2 regions of the Marinomonas gallaica genome follow, and region 2 is predicted to be linked to the other one. Evidence: predicted binding sites of a transcription regulator. Region 2 holds the regulator's gene; the other holds the start of a gene.

Region 1 (9,208 bases), 1.4 Mb from region 2:
TAGGCAAAAAAAACGGCGACCCGAAGGTCGCCGAACTAACACACATGCTTAAAGGTGTCCGATCTATTACGCTGCTGCAGTCTCTACTGCATTGCTATCAGCCAGAGCCATTTGCGCTAATTTTTCCATTAGTCGCACTACTTGGCAGCTGTAGCCGTATTCGTTGTCGTACCAAACATACAATGTCGCTTGGTTACCACGTACTTTTGTAGATAGAGAATCCAAAATACCGGCTTGTTCGCTGCCGATGAAGTCAGAACTTACCGCATCTGCTTCAGTGCTGAAGCCAATTTGGCCTGTCAATGCTGCACTTGCAGACGCCTTTTGAAGCAGTTCATTAATTTCTTCAACCGTTGTTTGAGCTTTTAAGTTCAAGCTCAATACTGCTATCGAGACATTGATAACAGGAACGCGGATTGCACTACCACTTAGCTTACCTTCTAGAGAAGGAATCGCTTTGGAAACAGCCTTTGCAGCACCTGTTTCAGTCATTACCATGTTTGTTGCCGCAGCACGGCCACGACGATCACCTTTATGAACATTATCAATTAGGTTTTGGTCATTCGTGTAAGCGTGAACCGTTTCAACGTGCCCAGACTCGATGCCGAATTGCTCTTCTAGTACAGACAGGATCGGGGTGATCGCATTGGTTGTACAAGATGCCGCAGAAAGGATTTGATCGCTTGATTCAATATCAGAATCGTTAACACCGTATACGATGTTTTTCATTTGCTTGCCAGGCGCCGTCAATACAACACGATCAATACCCGGACGATTAAGATGAACACTCAGTCCATCGTGATCACGCCAGCGACCTGTGTTATCAACCAATAACGCGTTATTGATGCCATGTTTCGTGTAATCAATTTCACTTGGATCAGAGGAATAAATAACTTTAACTGGCTGGCCGTTGATGATCAGTTGCTCGTTCTCAGCATCTGCTTTAACAACACCTTCGTACGTACCGTGAACTGAATCAAATTTCAGTAGGCTAGCACGTTTCGCAAGATCTCGATCACCCGCCTTACGAACAACGATAGCAGCCAAGTGCATGCCAGGTGTTGTGTGACCAAGCGTACACATACGACGTGTTAACAAACGTCCAATACGACCAAAACCATAAAGCACGACAGGTGTTGTTGCACCCGCTTGCGCAAAGCTTGTCAACGATGCAAGATCAGCATCTGCTAGCGCTTCCTCAAGTTCAACTGTTGCATTTGATGTCTTCTTTGCAATCAACTGCTCTAACACTTGATACACACGCGCTAGGTCTACACCAGGATACTGGTCAAATAACGCCACTAAACCTGTTACAGAGTCAGACATCAATGTTTGCCCAGCTAGCTGAACTTTCACTGACTGCTCGCGACCTAACTTGCCCAAAAGTGGAATCATTGATTCAACTTTGGCTACCGTTTCTAACCAAGTGTTTGCCATTTAACTGCCCCCGAGAAAAACAAACGTTTCATAACTATTTGGGCGCAGTTTACCGACACAATCACCTAAAAACAAATTGTAACCCGGCAACAAAAAGCCAGCAAAATCAGGGGTTACAGGCATTTTTTTATGAAAGCAACGTAACTAATTAAGGCTTGTTATAAAATAACAACATTTGCATTAAGCGCTGTTTTTATATCGGCATTTTCTAATAAATTTACGTAATTTCACTACAGAAAATGAGGGAAAATTTCTTTATTTTTTTTATAAATATCGTTTTCTTTCGGCCAATACACCCAAGAATACAAAGCAGACAAGAATGACAGACGGTCTAAACATGGGTGCAAGGTGAGTCAACAACCAATAGACAAGAGGTTGCCCCCATAACGTCAGTAAACCGTAGCCAAAGGTACACATCAGTACAAATGCCGTGATACGCGCCAAAAACATCCAATTCGACACAGCACGCTTAAGCGTTCGGTTCACATGGTCACCAAAGATAACCAGCATCGTCGCCACCAATGCTAGTGAGATATCATGTAAATGAGGAGACAGTTTACGCGCAATATCTAAATTAAAGCTGAGTAATAAGTCCATTTAGATCACTGATTTCGTTTAAGTAAGGCTTCCACATCAATACGGCCAGAAGATGACTTACGCTTCGGTATGCGATCCACATAACTGACGGATACATCAAAGGTCGTATTGTGCAATTCAATTTCAGTTCCATCCCGCAATATCCATCGGGCGCGGCCATAACCATCACGAATAAAGCCAACCGTAGGTGGGCCATATTTGCGCTCTAGTACACTGCCTAATTTTGACCTAAGCTCAGGGTCCTCTACGACACCTGACATTGTTGCACGCTCTACATACTCATAATGGTTGTAGACCACAGTCAGCTCTTTAATACCTAAAATCCCAGTCGCTCCTAAGCTATAGCTGGCTATACCTTCTCGATAGGATGGATACGGCTCCAGACCCATTTTAGATAAATGCGCCTCAAACTCTGCTTTAGACAAGTTATTAAAACCGATCCCAAACAGCTCAGCTCCCTTTGAATAGCTTGGCGCAGCAGGCTGCACTTCTTCCACAACCTCGGCTGAGTCGGCTTGAGCCAAGTCTTCTGCAACACTCGCAAAAGAACCTAGCATAGCAAAAGCGATGCAAACCCTTTTAAAGCCCAAATTATTTAAGTACATGAAAATCTCAATGTTCGTAATGTTAACCAATAAGTCAGGAAGCGATTTTAGTACTTCTCTGTTAAACTAGAGCCTAATTCTACCATTCAATAATGCAAATTCTATTTTCTTGAGGTAACCCATGGCGCTCGTAATCGGCATCACCGGTATATCAGGTAGCGGTAAAAGCCGTCTATGCTCACTGCTAGCAGAAGGCCTAGGAAATAAGTTGACCGTCATTTGTCAGGATAGTTTCTACAAAGGCTGCGGCAACATTGACCCGGATGTCTATAACTTCGATGATCTTAACTCGTTAGACTTAGAGAGCATCACACTCGCTATACACAATTGTAAAAACCAACAGCAACCCAATGAAATTCCCGTTTACGATCATTCGCAACATAAGCGCGTAGGCTATCGTAATTTGGCGCCTTCCAAAGTCGTTCTGGTCGAAGGTCACATGATGTTTCAAGACCCTGCCATCCGCGACGCGGTAGATTACCTGTTATTTGTGGATACCGATATGGATATTGCAATCGTACGTCGCTTAAAGCGTGACATCACAGAACGCGCCCGTGATGTTAATGAAGTGACTAGCCGTTACATGCGACATGTTCGTCAAGCATCACTCAAAACCATCGAGATCCGCAACAAAGCAGATTTCATCATCCCTAATAATAATAGCTTTACCAATGCAGCCAATCTGCTACGTCAATATATTGAGAGTTTACTGATAGAAAAAGGAGCCTAATGGCTCCTTTTTTGTCTTACTAAAGAGATTACCTTATTTTTTAATCTCTTCGAAAAATCGCTTCACCCCATTAAACCAGCTTTTTTGCTTAGGAGAGTGATCTAAGTTCTCCCCCATGCTTTCAGCCAATTCTTGCAGCAGCTCTTTTTGTCGATCCGTTAGGTTCACTGGTGTCTCTACCATCACCTTACAAATCAAATCTCCTACTGGACCACCACGCACAGGCTTCACGCCTTTATTACGTAGACGGAATAGCTTGCCAGTCTGACACTCTTCGGTCACTTTCAATCGCACACGACCATTTAAAGTCGGTACATCAATCTCGCCACCTAGAGCCGCCGTTGCAAAGCTAATCGGCACTTCACAGTATAAATTGGAACCATCACGCTCAAAAATAGAGTGAGGCTTGACCGAGACTTGAACAAACAAGTCACCTGCTGGACCACCAAAAGTCCCCGCCTCACCTTCACCCGTTAGGCGAATGCGATCACCGGTATCAACCCCTGCAGGGATCTTAACGTTAAGCGTTTTGTACTCTTGTTTACGGCCTTGGCCATGACAAGAGTTACAAGGGTCAGAAATAACCTGTCCTTGCCCATGACACTGAGGACAGGTCTGCTGAACCGAAAAGAAGCCTTGTGACATGCGCACTTGCCCAGCACCATTACAGGTTGGACACGTTGTCGGCTTCGTACCAGGCTTGGCACCAGAACCTTCACATTTCTCACAATCAACCGCAGTTGGAATGCGAATTTTCTCTTCACAGCCCCACACCGCTTGTTCAAGATCAAGCTCTAGCGTGTAGCGTAAATCGGAACCGCGACGAGTACGGCTTTGACCGCCACCACCTCCGCCACCAAAAATATCGCCAAATACATCGCCAAATATATCACTGAAACCGCCTGCACCAGCGCCACCACCAAAGCCGCCCTGACCACCTTGGCCATTGACACCTTCGTGACCAAAACGGTCATACGCTGCACGCTTGTCTTCTGAAGACAATACTTCGTAGGCTTCTGCCAACTCTTTAAATTTATCCAGTGCTTCGGCATTGTCCGGGTTCTTATCCGGATGGTACTTATTCGCCAACGAGCGGTAAGCTTTTTTAATATCTTTCTTATCCGCGTCTCGGCTTACACCAAGCACTTCATAATAGTCACGTTTACTCATTGCAGGTGTTCCTGAATATGTAGTGTGAGTTTAATCCCTAGATACAGCAAAACACGGTAGCGTCCCGTGTTTTGCATAAGTCCCATCGGGACGACGACTTAACTAAGCACAGGGCTTATTTTTTGTCGTCTTTTACTTCTTCAAACTCAGCATCCACTGCGTCATCTTGTTTCGCGCCAGACGCTTGTTCAGCACCTTCAGCTTCAGCAGCATCAGCCTGCTCATATAGTTTTTGAGCCAGAGAGCCAGACGCTTGAGTCAACGCATTCGTTTTCTCTTCGATCTGATCTTTGTCGTTAGACTCTAGCGCAGCTTCAAGATCCGTGATCGCTTTTTCAATCGCTTCTTTCTCTTCTGCTGTCGCTTTGTCGCCTGCGTCAGTCAATGTTTTACGTGTTGCGTGAATCATACCGTCTGCAGTGTTACGAGCCTGTACTAGCTCTTCGAACTTACGGTCTTCTTCCGCGTTCGCTTCTGCGTCTTGTACCATTTGTTCAACTTCTTCATCGCTTAGACCAGAAGAGGCTTTGATGACAATCGACTGCTCTTTACCTGTCGCTTTATCTTTTGCAGAGATGCTCAAGATACCATTGGCATCGATATCGAAGCTCACTTCGATCTGAGGCACACCACGTGGCGCAGGTGGAATGTCAGCCAAGTCAAAACGACCTAGAGACTTGTTCTGAGACGCTTGTTTACGCTCACCCTGTAGGGCGTGAATCGTTACAGCGTTTTGGTTGTCTTCCGCCGTTGAGAATACTTGCGACTTCTTAGTTGGGATCGTCGTGTTTTTCTCGATCAATGGTGTCATCACACCACCCATTGTCTCGATACCAAGAGACAGAGGTGTTACGTCTAGAAGAAGAACGTCTTTCACGTCACCCGCTAGTACCGCACCTTGGATCGATGCACCGATAGCAACCGCTTCGTCTGGGTTCACGTCTTTACGAGGCGCTTTACCGAAGAACTCTGTTACTTTCGCTTGTACCAATGGCATACGTGTTTGACCACCTACCAAGATAACTTCGTCGATGTCCGCCGCAGTAAGGTCTGCATCTTTAAGCGCTTGGCGACAAGGCTCAATAGAGCTAGCCACTAGCTCTTCAACCAAAGACTCAAGTTTAGAGCGAGTCAATTTAACGTTAAGGTGCTTAGGACCAGACGCATCAGCCGTAATGTACGGTAGGTTTACTTCTGTTTGGCTAGAAGTAGACAGCTCAACTTTCGCTTTCTCACCCGCTTCTTTTAGACGTTGTAGTGCTAAAGGATCATTGTGTAGATCGATGCCCGTTTCTTTCTTGAACTCAGCAGCCAAGAATTCGATAACGCGCATATCGAAGTCTTCACCACCTAGGAACGTATCACCGTTCGTAGACAATACTTCGAATTGCTTCTCGCCATCTACATCAGCGATTTCGATGATAGAAATATCGAATGTACCACCACCAAGGTCGTATACAGCAATCGTTGAATCGCCTTTTGCTTTGTCTAGACCGTATGCAAGCGCAGCCGCTGTTGGCTCGTTGATAATACGTTTAACATCAAGACCTGCAATTTTACCCGCATCTTTGGTTGCTTGACGCTGAGAGTCGTTAAAGTAAGCAGGAACTGTGATAACCGCTTCTGTTACTTTCTCGCCTAGGAAGTCTTCTGCTGTTTTCTTCATTTTCTTAAGAACTTCAGCTGAAATTTGTGGTGGCGCTTTTTTGTCGCCCTTCACTTCTACCCAAGCATCGCCATTGTCAGCGCTGATGATTTTGTAAGGCACCATAGAGATGTCTTTTTGAACGACTTTGTCGTCAAAGCGACGTCCAATCAAACGCTTAACAGCGAACAAAGTATTCGTTGGGTTTGTTACCGCTTGACGTTTTGCTGATTGACCTACCAGTGTTTCACCGTCTTCTGTGAATGCCACGATAGATGGGGTTGTGCGATCGCCTTCAGCGTTTTCAATAACGCGAGCTTTTTCGCCGTCTAGGACAGCAACACAAGAGTTTGTTGTACCTAAGTCAATACCAATGATTTTGCCCATGGTTTTATCTCCAGTAAAAATTCGTTGTTCGTTTAGATAATTCTGTATTTGGGTGCTGCAATTTGTATTTCAAGCTCTGACTGTCAAAAAAATGACAGTATTTTTAAGCGGCGCTCGAAACTACTACCATTGCAGGGCGCAAAAGGCGTCCGTTCAGGGTGTAACCCTTCTGAACCACATCCATTACAGTATTAGGTTCCATATTCGGATTTGGCACCATTGTCATCGCCTGATGCAATTCAGGGTTGAATGGTTCGCCTTCAGGTGTCACTGCTTTTACTTCAAAGCGTGCCAACGTTTCCATTAGGTCTTTGTACGTTAGCTCAACACCTTCGCGCATTGGATCTTTCTCAGAACCTTCATCTGTCGAAGACAAAGCACGTTCTAAGTTATCCGCTACCGTAATAATCGATTTAGCAAACTTCTCAAGCGCAAACTTATGAGCTTTCTCTACGTCTTGTTCTGCACGACGGCGAGCATTTTGCGCATCGGCTTGAGCACGTAGCGCTGCTTCACGGTAATTAGCCGCTTCTTCTTGCGCTTTAGCTAGTTCATCAGAGGCAGTGTCATCCACCATACCCTCTAACACTTCTTCAGCAATGGCCGCATCTGCTTCATTCAGCAGCTCTTCTTCTTGCTGTGCTTTATTCGTTTGATCACTCATTTTTATCTCCAAATAACAGAAAGTAACCTGTCTGTGATCGATATATGGGGATGCCTTTGAGGCTTTCAACACCTTATCCCTATTAAATGTGCGCATTTTTTTTCTTTTGACTACACTTGTCAAAAAACAAACAAATACTGTATAAAGATACACATAAAGTACTGTATAAATAACCATACCTTTATTTGCTTTATCAGGAGCGGGCCATGCTAACCAGTATTGCTATTTCAAACTTTGCGATTGTGGAATCCCTAGAACTTGAACTGAAATCCGGCATGACAGCCATTTCAGGGGAAACCGGTGCCGGTAAATCCATCATGGTCGACGCCTTATCGTTGTGCCTAGGTGGGCGCACGGATGCAGGCGTGGTTCGCCACGGTGAAAAAAAGGCCGACATTAGCGCAACGTTTGACATTAGCGCCTATCCTGCAGTGCAGAGCTGGCTAGAAGAACGCGACCTAGAAAACGATCACTTGTGTATTTTACGCCGCGTCATTAGCAAAGAAGGTCGCTCCAAAGCCTATATCAATAATCGGCCTTGTACTTTGGCTGATCTAAAAGAAGCCGGTAGCTTTTTGGTCGATATTCATGGACAACACGAACACCAATCCCTAATGAAGCGCAGTGCCCAGCGTCAGCAGCTGGATGAATACGGCCAACTGACTGATTTAACACGCCAAGTTCGTGAGGAATACAATAGCTGGCGTAAACTCAAAGACGAACTGCATGCCAAACAAAATCGTTCGGCAGAGCTCGACGCCCGCATTCAACTTTTGTCTTATCAAGCAGACGAACTCGCTCAACTAGATTTAAAAGTAGGCGAATTGGAAGAGCTTGAAAATGAGCAAGCCTTCTTATCCAACATTGCGGATGCTCAATTTAAAGCCTACGCGTCAGCGGGTATTTTGCGTGACAGCGATGAAGGCAACGTCTGCTCTTCATTACACAAAGCCATTCAACAAGCGAGCGCCATTCATCCTGCGACAAAAGAGCTTGATAATGCACTGGAAATGATGAGGCAGGCACTGATTCAAGCCGAAGAAGCCGCCACTAGCCTAAGTCATTACCAAGACACACTGGAGCAAGACCCTGGCCGACTCCAAGACGTCGAGCAACGCCTAAGTGATATTTACGACACCGCCCGCAAGCACAAAGTACTGCCAGAAGGTTTGATACCACTGCGTGAAACGGTGGACCAAGAACTAGAAGCGTTGTCGGGTGGCGAAGAGAGCCTTGAAGCACTGAAACTTAAAGAAGAAAAGGCGTATCAGCAACTTACCAGTAGCGCCACACTGTTGACAGAAAAACGCACCCAAGCCAAAGAAGAACTGGCCCAACGGGTGGAAGAACAAATTCACGGTTTGGGTATGCCTTACGCTCGCTTTTACATTCATTGCGATCCATTGGATCAAATCAGCGCGCATGGCTATGAAGAAATCGAATACATGATTGCCTCAAACCCAGGCCAGCCAGCTCAGCCATTGCGCAAAGTTGCTTCAGGTGGTGAGTTGTCTCGTATTAGCTTGGGGATTCAAGTAGTCACTGCGCATACCTCAGTGATTCCGACTTTGGTCTTTGATGAAGTCGATGTCGGCATCAGTGGCGGTACCGCCGAAGTGGTGGGCCGTATGTTGCGCTCTGTGGGTAATCGAGGGCAAGTCTTCTGTGTCACACATTTGGCACAAGTGGCCGCACAAGGCCATCAGCACTTCCGCGTTAGCAAAGAAGTCTTTAATGAGGCTACCGTATCGAAGGTAGAGTCTCTAGCGGAAACAAACCGTACGCAGGAGATCGCACGATTACTAGGCGGAATAGAACTTACCGAGCAAACTCTGGCTCATGCCCAAGAGATGCTCGGCAACGTTCAACTTCAGTAATCTTAGGACTGAAGTTGCTTAGCTCTTCTTTGGACGAACATAAATGATCAAGTTGTGATCTTCGATGTCGTAACCGTGAGCCTCTGCAATTTCGTG
Region 2 (9,208 bases):
GTTACCATGACGCAATATATAGAGACGCTTAGTCTTCACGGCTATCTTTTTCAGGCCAAGACTGGAACGGGAAAGGTTTCTCTTCTTTCGAGAACGACAAGAAAGAAATAGTTTGCTTAATAAATACACCCGTTGAAGATAACCAGTAGTTCAACGAAGTAAGTTCCGTTTTAGAGCCAAAGCGAACCAGTGTTGTAATGATCACAAGGAAGCCAAACACAGTTAATGCAATGTTTAGAAGCCCCCAATAAATCAGCATAAACAACATTCTGATCCAAAAGTCTTGATTAGCGTAACCAGGTTTATTCATTTCTATTTACTCCAGCTGTCGCGAACTCAACATCCCATTTTTGTTCACCTGTCATCAGGGTTCCAATCAAGGAGTCTAAACTCGCATTGTCAAAAATCAATTTGTACAACCCCGACGCGAGTGGCATGTAAAGACCGTGTTTATCAGCCTCTTCTACAACCATGCGCAAAGTATTCACACCTTCTGCCACCTCACCGATCGCTCCGATTGCTTTTTCTAGCTCTTCTCCAGAGCCCAGTGCAAAACCGACCCGATAGTTGCGGCTTAAAGGCGACGTACAGGTAGCGATCAAATCCCCCATGCCAGCTAAACCAAGAAATGTCATTGGATTTGCTCCGAAGTGCACAGCGAAGCGGCTCATTTCAGCCAAACTTCGAGTCATAATCATGGCCATGGTGTTTTCACCGACCTTTTTAGCTTTTGCTAAACCACAGACAATTGCGTAGATATTTTTCAAAGCGCCCGCCAGTTCTACGCCTTTACTGTCATGGTTTTCGTAAACTCGAAACGTGCGAGATTTCAATAATTCGATCACGGTTTCACGCAAGTCATCGTCTTCACTGGCAATGACTGACCCCGTCAGCTGACCAGCAGCAATTTCCTTCGCCAAGTTTGGTCCACTGAGAACCCCAATTCGATCCGAAATACCATTGCGACGTAAAATGTCGCTCATCAGCTCAAATCGACTTGGGTTAAAACCCTTCGTGGTGCTGATTAGAATTTTTTCTGGTGTCAGCAACGGCTTAATGCGTTCAACAACCTGTTCGAAGGACTTTGATGGAATGGATACAAAAATGGTATCACTCGCACGAATCGCTTCTTCTAGGTTATTAGTCGCTAAAAGCTCACGATGCAAAGGTGCGTTAGGTAGATAACGACTGTTCAAACCTGTCAGGTTGATTTCCTCGACCTGCTCTTCGTTTCGCATCCACTGGCTAACCTGATGACCATTGTTGGCCATGATATTCGCCAAAGCGGTGCCAAAACTTCCGCCACCTAAAACACAAACCGATTGTTTATCCATGGTTACACTAATACCTTATCGTTATGAAGAGCAGCTTACTTCTAGGTGACGAGCCCAATCAGGGGCTCGCATCGCCAAAGCATTACTTTCTTCATGCTCTTCAAATGGACTGTTGAGTACGTTAAGCAACTGTCTAAACGGCAAGTAATTACCCGATTCTGCTGCTTCAATAACTTCATGCGCAAGGTAATTTCTTAGAACAAATTTTGGATTCACTTTTTGCATCTGTTGACTGACGGCCTGTTGATCTCGTCCGTCATTTCTAATTGACCAATAGTAATCCAACCAATCTGCCATTGCTTTTCTATCTACGACTTCATCCATGAGTAATTCCGGCTGATCTGTATCGACCTGACTCAACAAACGAAAGAAAATCGTGAAATCAAAATGCTCTTTTCTGAGCACAACAAACAACTTTTCCAGCATAGGTTCTAACTCAGAAGTACTTGCTATGCCTAACTTTGCCATCATTAGTTCATCATAATGGGTTTGCAGTGTAGGCTCATAATGTTTTAGCACTTCAATCAATTCATCACGTGAGAAATGTTTTGAGAAAGCAAACATCAAACAATTCAGGTTCCAAAGACCAATGCCCGGTTGTCGGTAATAGGCATATCGTCCTTCATGATCAGAGTGATTACATACCCACTTATCATCGAAGTTTTCCATGAAGCCGAATGGGCCGTAGTCGATGGTTTCACCCAGAATTGAAAAGTTGTCTGTATTCATCACACCATGTTGAAAGCCGACTGACTGCCATTTTGCGATCATGCGAGCTGTTCTTTGAACAACCTCGATTAACATAGCTTTTAGCGGTTCTGGTTTGTCTTTGTGATGTGAGAAATAAGTGTCGAGTGTGAAATCGATGAGCTCTTGCAGTTGGTCATACATTTTATGCGCGAAAAAGTACTCAAAGTGACCAAATCGAACATGTGATTGCGCAGTACGGATTAATAAAGCGCCCGACTCAGGGCGCTCTCGATAAACCGCTTGCTTGCTATCGTACAGTGCTAGTGCTCTAGAGGTCGGGATGCCTAGAGCATGCATCGCTTCGCTTGAGAGGTATTCTCGAATGCTGGAGCGCAGCACAGCTCTTCCATCACCTTGACGACTAAAGGGGGTTTGCCCTGCACCTTTAACATGAAGATCATGTAATACACCATGCTGATCTTTTACCTCACCGAGCAAAACACCTCGGCCATCACCTAGTCGAGGACTGAAACCTCCAAACTGGTGGCCAGCATACACCATACTAAGGGACTCATCGATTGGCTCTTGACCACTTAAGATCTTTTGAACCTTTTCATCCGAAAAGTCGATACCTAATTCGCTTGCTAGAGTTTTGTTATACTCTACCAATCGCTGCTCAGCTAAGGGTTGAATACGGGTATGAGCACAAAACTCATTGCCCAGCTGAGCAAAATGATGGTGTAGCTTCATGAACCCTCTTTAGTCTTGGTCGCGCATGTATTCACAACGGATAGAGGCGCCGATTGTCGCTTCAATTTCAGGAATCATGAACGAATCATCTTCCGTTGCAAAGCTGACGGATTTACCCATTTCGCCACCTCGGCCTGTACGACCAATACGGTGAACATAGTCTTCAGGATCATCTGGCAACGTGTAGTTAACCACGAGCTCGATGTTGTCAACATGAATACCACGGCCGGCGACATCGGTCGCAACAAGGACTTGAAGACTACCGTCTTTGAACTTCTCAAGCGTTTTAACTCGTTTTTCTTGAGACACTTCTCCCGATAACATCGCGCAGTTAATGTTCGCTTTTTTTAGCTTTTCATTAAGTTCACGTGTTTCGTCACGGCGGTTAGCAAAAATAATGGTACGTTGGTTGCCATTATCTTCGATCAACTTTTTAAGGATAGGCCATTTTTGACCAGCCGAAACCGTATAAATCACCTGATCGATATTCTTGTTCGTCGTCTCTTTCGGTACAACTGATACGTCTTGCGGATGATACGTCCACTGTCGCGCCAGTGCTTGAACATCTTTTGGGAACGTAGCACTGAACAGCATGGTCTGACGACGCTCTTTATGAGGGGTCATACGAATGATACTTTTAACGTCTGGGATAAAGCCCATAGATAGCATTCGATCTGCTTCATCCAGCACGACGCATTCTACTTTGTTGAGCATCACTTTCTTGTTGCGCGCGAAGTCGAGCAAACGACCAGGTGTTGCAACAACTAGATCAACATGCAGAGATTCAAGTTGTTTACGTTGTTTGTCGTAATCCATGCCGCCGACTAGAGACACAACATTTAAGTTTGTAAACTTAGTGAGCTTCTCTGCCTCATCAGCAATTTGAAGAGCCAATTCACGTGTCGGCGCAATGATTAGACCACGTGGAAAATGGTTTTGGCGTTCTTGCTTTTCAGGGTAATCCAAAAAGTCACTGATCATAGCAATCAGAAAGGCGGCAGTTTTACCTGTGCCAGTTTGAGCTTGGCCGATCAGGTCATAACCTTGTAATGTAGCGGGTAGCGTTGCTGCTTGAATTTCGCTGCAGTATTCAAAGCCCATGGTTTGAATTGCGCGAAGTACGCGATCTGGAAGATTTAGATCGTGGAAACGAGTTTTGCCTTCTACTTCTGGAACGTTAAAGTCATCAATAGACCAAAGCACATTAGTTTCCTTTTCAGCAGCCGGAGCGTTAGCTCCCGTGGCGTTAGCACTGCTTTTGTTGTGTTTACGACGGGGTCTGCGCTGGCGCTTTGGCCCTTTAGAGGCTGGGCGCGCGGCTTCTTGCTGTTTTTCCATGTGAGAGTCTTTAATCTCTTTTAAATGAATGTTTGTTAACAGGGCTCCGAGTGTACCTAAATGGCACTCAGTTATCACCTTTAGTTTGTTAAATCTGTTTATAAGGCGGTAAGCTATTGATCAGCTGTGAGCCATAGCGTTTGGTGCGAAGACGCTTATCGAGAATGTGAATTTCGCCACTGTCATTCTCACTACGAAGTAAACGTCCAGTGGCTTGAACAAGGCGCAGAGACGCATCAGGAATCGTTATTTCCATAAAAGGGTTACCTCCACGCCTTTGAATCCACTCCGCCAAAGTCGCTTCAACCGGATCGTCTGGCACCGCAAATGGAATTTTAGCAATGTATACGCGCGTGAGATAGTCACCAGGTAAATCGACACCTTCTGCAAAACTGGCCAAGCCAAATAACAAACTGCCTTTTTTAGCGTCAATCGCCTCTTTGTGGGTTTCTAAAATAATGCGTTTTGACTGCTCGCCTTGTATCAACAAAATATCTTTAAGTGTGTCTTTTAAGCCTGCGGCGACTTCTTCCATTTGACGACGTGATGAAAATAGAACCAATGAACCTAACAATGGATCTACTTTGTCATTCAAATATCGAATCAGTTCTTTACTGTGTGCATCGGCTTGATTCGGTTCAACCTCCATGTCCGGCACAATAAGGGTGCCTTTATTGGCGAAATCAAATGGGCTGATAACACGAAGGTATTCACTTTCTCTGGGCACGCCAGAGCGCATATTAAAGCGGTGAAATTCGTTTAATGCCGTCAATGTGGCGGAGGTGACGACTGCACCAAAGCATTTGTCCCACAGCTGCATACGCAGCGTATGAGCTGCCAAAATAGGTGAACCACCCAATTCAATGTCTTGATCCATGCCCTGACCCACGACAAGCAACCAGCGGGCATTAGGTGGGTATTGTTGGTCATCCAGCGCTGAATAAAGCTTCCACAGTTCGGTGCAGGTTTCTAGGCGCCCTAAAATGACACCTAAGATAGGCAGCCAGCTTTCTGCGGTATCTTCTTTAATGCCCATCCCTTCATTCTGCTTCACTTTTTTACATTCATCCTGAATGTTTTCAATCTGCTTAAACAGCTTTTGATAAGACATAGCCAAACTGTACGCCAGTTGACGTAGTTCATCTGGAATGACACCAAATTCAAAACGATGCTGACGAGAATCTTGATCTAAGCCTAACTCTTGAATAAATGGAGCCAGTCCCTGCTGAACGTATTGAATAAAGTTAATAGTGCTTTGGATCTGCTGTGGTATTTTTAATAAGATCTGACCCGTTAAACTTACCTCATTGGTTAGCTCTTGACGTAAGTTGATCAAGTTTTTATCTAACTGTTTTAGCCAGCTAATGCTCTGCTGTAATCTAACTTCATGGCGAAAGTGGCTGATGGCTTTGTCTGGTAGGTGATGACCTTCGTCGAATACATATATGGTTTCTTTGGGATCAGACAATATAGCACCGCCGCCCAACGATAAATCTGCTAGGACCAAATCATGATTGGCAACGATCACATCGGCGGTTTCTAACTCTGCGCGGGCTTTAAAAAATGGACAGACTGAAAAGTTAGCACAGTTACGATTTGTACACTGTTGGTGATCAGTGGTGAGTCGACGCCAATCTTGTTCACGGATGATGCCTTCCCAGTTGTCTTTATCGCCGTCCCATTTGCCACTTTCTAATGCTTCATCCATTTCTTGATAAAGCGCTGTATTGATGTCGTCGGCAGCAAGGTGCTGTTCGAATAATCCAGCAAACATATCATCCGTGGCTTGTTCTTCAGCACCTAAAAAACCTTCCAAGTTATTCAGACACATATAACGCCCACGACCTTTCGCCAAGGTATAGCGAAAACTGTAATCGGTTAGCTCTAGTAGACTAGGAAGCTCTTTATGAAGAATTTGTTCTTGTAGAGCCACTGTAGCCGTGGAAATCACCAGCTTGACGCCTTTCTCTTTAGCAATCGGAATAGCAGACAAGCAGTACGATAGGGTTTTGCCCGTACCGGTCCCCGCCTCTACCACAGCAACGTGCTTTTCACCTAGGCGTTCGCCTTCTGCGCCTTGTTTAATGGCACCAAGGGTCCGCGCAATGGTAGCGATCATTTGTCGCTGCCCAACACGTGCTTTATGGCCTTTTGCTTCAAGGTAAGCGCGGTAAGCCGTTTGAATATTTTGTTTAATTGAGTCTGAAAGCATTGAATTTAGTTGAGCAATTAATTGATAGCTGTATATAATAACAGTAACTGTATAAACAAACAGATGCCATATGATTAAATTAACGAAAAGACAGTCTGATGTACTAGAGACTATACGCGAATTCATTATCGAAACGGGGTTTCCACCGACTCGTGCCGAGATTGCTGCGCGCCTAGGCTTTAGATCCCCAAACGCTGCAGAAGAACACTTAAAGGCTCTGTGCAAGAAAGGCGCTATTGAAATGCTTTCTGGTGCATCGCGAGGCATTCGTCTTGTCGATCCTGAACCTGTCAGTGCAAACGATGAAAATGGAACATTGCCCATCATTGGTCGAGTAGCAGCAGGTTACCCTATTTTAGCGCAAGAAAACATCGATTCACGTATCAGTGTTGCGCCGGAAATGTTCACCCCTAAAGCTGATTATCTATTATCGGTTAACGGTATGAGTATGAAAAATGCCGGCATTATGGATGGTGACTTATTAGCCGTTCATAAAACACATACGGTTCGTAATGGACAAATCGTTGTTGCGCGCATTGGTGACGAAGTAACAGTAAAGCGTTTCGAGCAAAAAGGTCGTGAAGTTCGACTGATTCCAGAAAACGAAGAGTTCAGTGACATCATCGTTGATCTTGAAAGCGAAGATTTCGCTATTGAAGGCTTATCGGTTGGTGTTATTCGACGTGGGTTGTAAAACTTGAGAACCCCATCATGGCTGCTTTAAGTGTTTTACTTATAGCGGCCATGAATTTTAACCCTTAACTTTAATTATCAGTGCAATATCCGAGGCATGAATTCTTCATCATACACATCGGAATCAGAGCCATCTAAACCATCGAAGTCATCTGAATAAACAAAATCTATGCCCGCATGGAACATACATTTAGCCAATTCAAAATAACGATCCTTCAAAAAGTCTTTCGTGTCATCAGAAATGGTCAGTGTGGCAATCGGTGTTTTATCGTCGTCTTCCCCTGCTGGGCGCAAGACAATCTCGCCATTTTCTAATTCTACTATTTCTAAATACGTATCTTTCATCATTAATATTCTGCGGCGTCTTCACGAAAACGTAAGACGAGCTCAGTTAAAGAGCTTAAGATGTGTTTGGTTGAGCTACCAGCATCAGAACCTCGACCGATCAGCTCAACATTACCCGCTGCGGAGTATGCCTGATTTGCAGCACGACACTCAAGTGCTGCATCAAATGTATCTAGCAATTGAGACAACCAAGACTGCCTAGATGATTTAAGTTGCATTAACTCTAACAGCACTGGGATAGCAATCCCTCTTTCTTCGCTGGCACGAACCATGACGTCAATATCAACTTGGCAGGAAAGATTATAAGAAGCCATCACCTCTTGAAGTAAACCATTCAAACCACTGCGTAGCTGGAACACTGCAGAAGATTCATAGCTGTTCATGAGCCATTCGCCTTCTTCCTGCTGGCTTTGAACCAGCAGGCGACGCGCCGCATCTAAGCGTTGATTAGTGCTACTTGCCAAACTAGATGACATCATTTTTTCTTTTTACCGTGATCAATTTTCCACTTACCACCTTCGTAGAAGGCTTTCCAGCCTGTAGGCTTGCCTTCTATTTCAGTCATAATGTATTGCTCTTTCGTTTTACGACTGAAGCGAATAACGGTTGGGTTACCCTCTTCATCTTGCAATGGAGCACTGTCAAAGTAATGATATTTTGGATCAATTTGATCCATGTAAGGTTTTAGCTCTTTTACTAATGGCGGACGCGTTTCACGCTTGCGTGGGAATTGGCTGGCCGCAAGGAAAAGCCCCGTTGCACCGTCACGTAGAACATAATGATCTTCCACCTTTTGACATGCTAAGTCAGGCATCGGAACAGGGTCCATCTTTGGCGGCGCGGCTTCGCCATTTTTCAATAGCTTACGTGTGTTCTTACATTCTTCATTAGTACAGCCAAAGTATTTACCAAAACGACCAGTTTTTAGCTGCATTTCAGAAGAACATTTATCGCATTCAAGTGTAGGGCCATCGTAGCCTTTGAGCTTGAATGTCCCCTTTTCGACTTCAAAACCTGGACAAGAAGGGTTGTTACCACAAACGTGTAATTTGCGGTGTTCATCGACCAAGTAACTGTCCATCGCTGATCCACAAATGTCACAACGACGCTTGTTAATCAGGGCTTTAGATTCGCCTTCTTCGTCATCGACCGCAACCGCTTCATCACCACTTACTAAGTTGATGGTTGCTTTACAGCGCTCTTTTGGCGGCAATACGTAACCAGAGCAGGACAAGAATACACCGGTGCTAGCAGTTCGAATCTGCATAGGTCGTTCACACGTTGGACATGGGATATCCGTTGGCGTTGGCTCATTTGGTGCCATACCGCCGTCAACCGCTTCGGCTTTATTTAGGGTTTTGCTAAAATCAGCATAAAAGCTATTCAGTACTTTTATCCAATCTTTTTCGCCCTCTGCGATATCATCAAGCTTTTCTTCCATTTGCGCAGTAAAGCTGAAATCCATGAGGTCATCAAAGCTTGCTACCAGTCGATCGGTAACGATGTCACCCATTTTTTCTGCGTAGAAACGGCGGTTTTCAACACGCACGTAACCACGGTCTTGAATGGTTGAAATAATTGACGCGTACGTTGATGGACGACCAATACCACGTTTTTCCAACTCTTTTACTAAGCTGGCTTCACTGTAGCGTGCCGAAGGTTTGGTGAAATGTTGCTCAGGGTCTAAGTTAATCAATGTTAACTGCTCACCTTGCTTCACATCTGGCAAAATAGTGTCTTCGACTTTTTTACCTACCGGTGTAATAACACGAGTATAACCATCAAAGCGTAAGATTCGGCCTTTTGCTCGTAGTTCGTATTCGTCTGCAATCACAGTAATGGTAGT

What was found. The regulator LexA, encoded in region 2, represses DNA repair genes until DNA is damaged. The targets are predictions, from matches to a motif close to TACTGTNTANNTANACAGTA.
Region 1: the regulator LexA is predicted to act here: its motif matches at 7,371-7,390, upstream of recN (DNA repair protein RecN).

Annotation. Positions count from the first base shown of each region.
Region 1 covers NZ_CP187511.1:4,009,163-4,018,370, forward strand. Annotated here, with positions in the region: gene ACPUEK_RS19020 (glyceraldehyde-3-phosphate dehydrogenase) at 67-1,437, opposite strand; gene ACPUEK_RS19025 (DUF3392 domain-containing protein) at 1,702-2,034, opposite strand; gene ACPUEK_RS19030 (uridine kinase) at 2,040-2,639, opposite strand; gene ACPUEK_RS19035 (uridine kinase family protein) at 2,761-3,369, shown strand; gene dnaJ (molecular chaperone DnaJ) at 3,403-4,539, opposite strand; gene dnaK (molecular chaperone DnaK) at 4,655-6,571, opposite strand; gene grpE (nucleotide exchange factor GrpE) at 6,675-7,235, opposite strand; gene recN (DNA repair protein RecN) at 7,442-9,112, shown strand; gene fur (ferric iron uptake transcriptional regulator) at 9,131-9,208, opposite strand, start outside.
Region 2 covers NZ_CP187511.1:2,600,548-2,609,755, forward strand. Annotated here, with positions in the region: gene sixA (phosphohistidine phosphatase SixA) at 1-39, opposite strand, end outside; gene ACPUEK_RS12175 (DUF4389 domain-containing protein) at 29-310, opposite strand; gene ACPUEK_RS12180 (NAD(P)H-dependent glycerol-3-phosphate dehydrogenase) at 303-1,334, opposite strand; gene ACPUEK_RS12185 (protein adenylyltransferase SelO) at 1,356-2,774, opposite strand; gene ACPUEK_RS12190 (DEAD/DEAH box helicase) at 2,784-4,112, opposite strand; gene dinG (ATP-dependent DNA helicase DinG) at 4,201-6,324, opposite strand; gene lexA (transcriptional repressor LexA) at 6,395-7,018, shown strand; gene ACPUEK_RS12205 (hypothetical protein) at 7,096-7,365, opposite strand; gene ACPUEK_RS12210 (DUF6586 family protein) at 7,365-7,841, opposite strand; gene topA (type I DNA topoisomerase) at 7,838-9,208, opposite strand, start outside.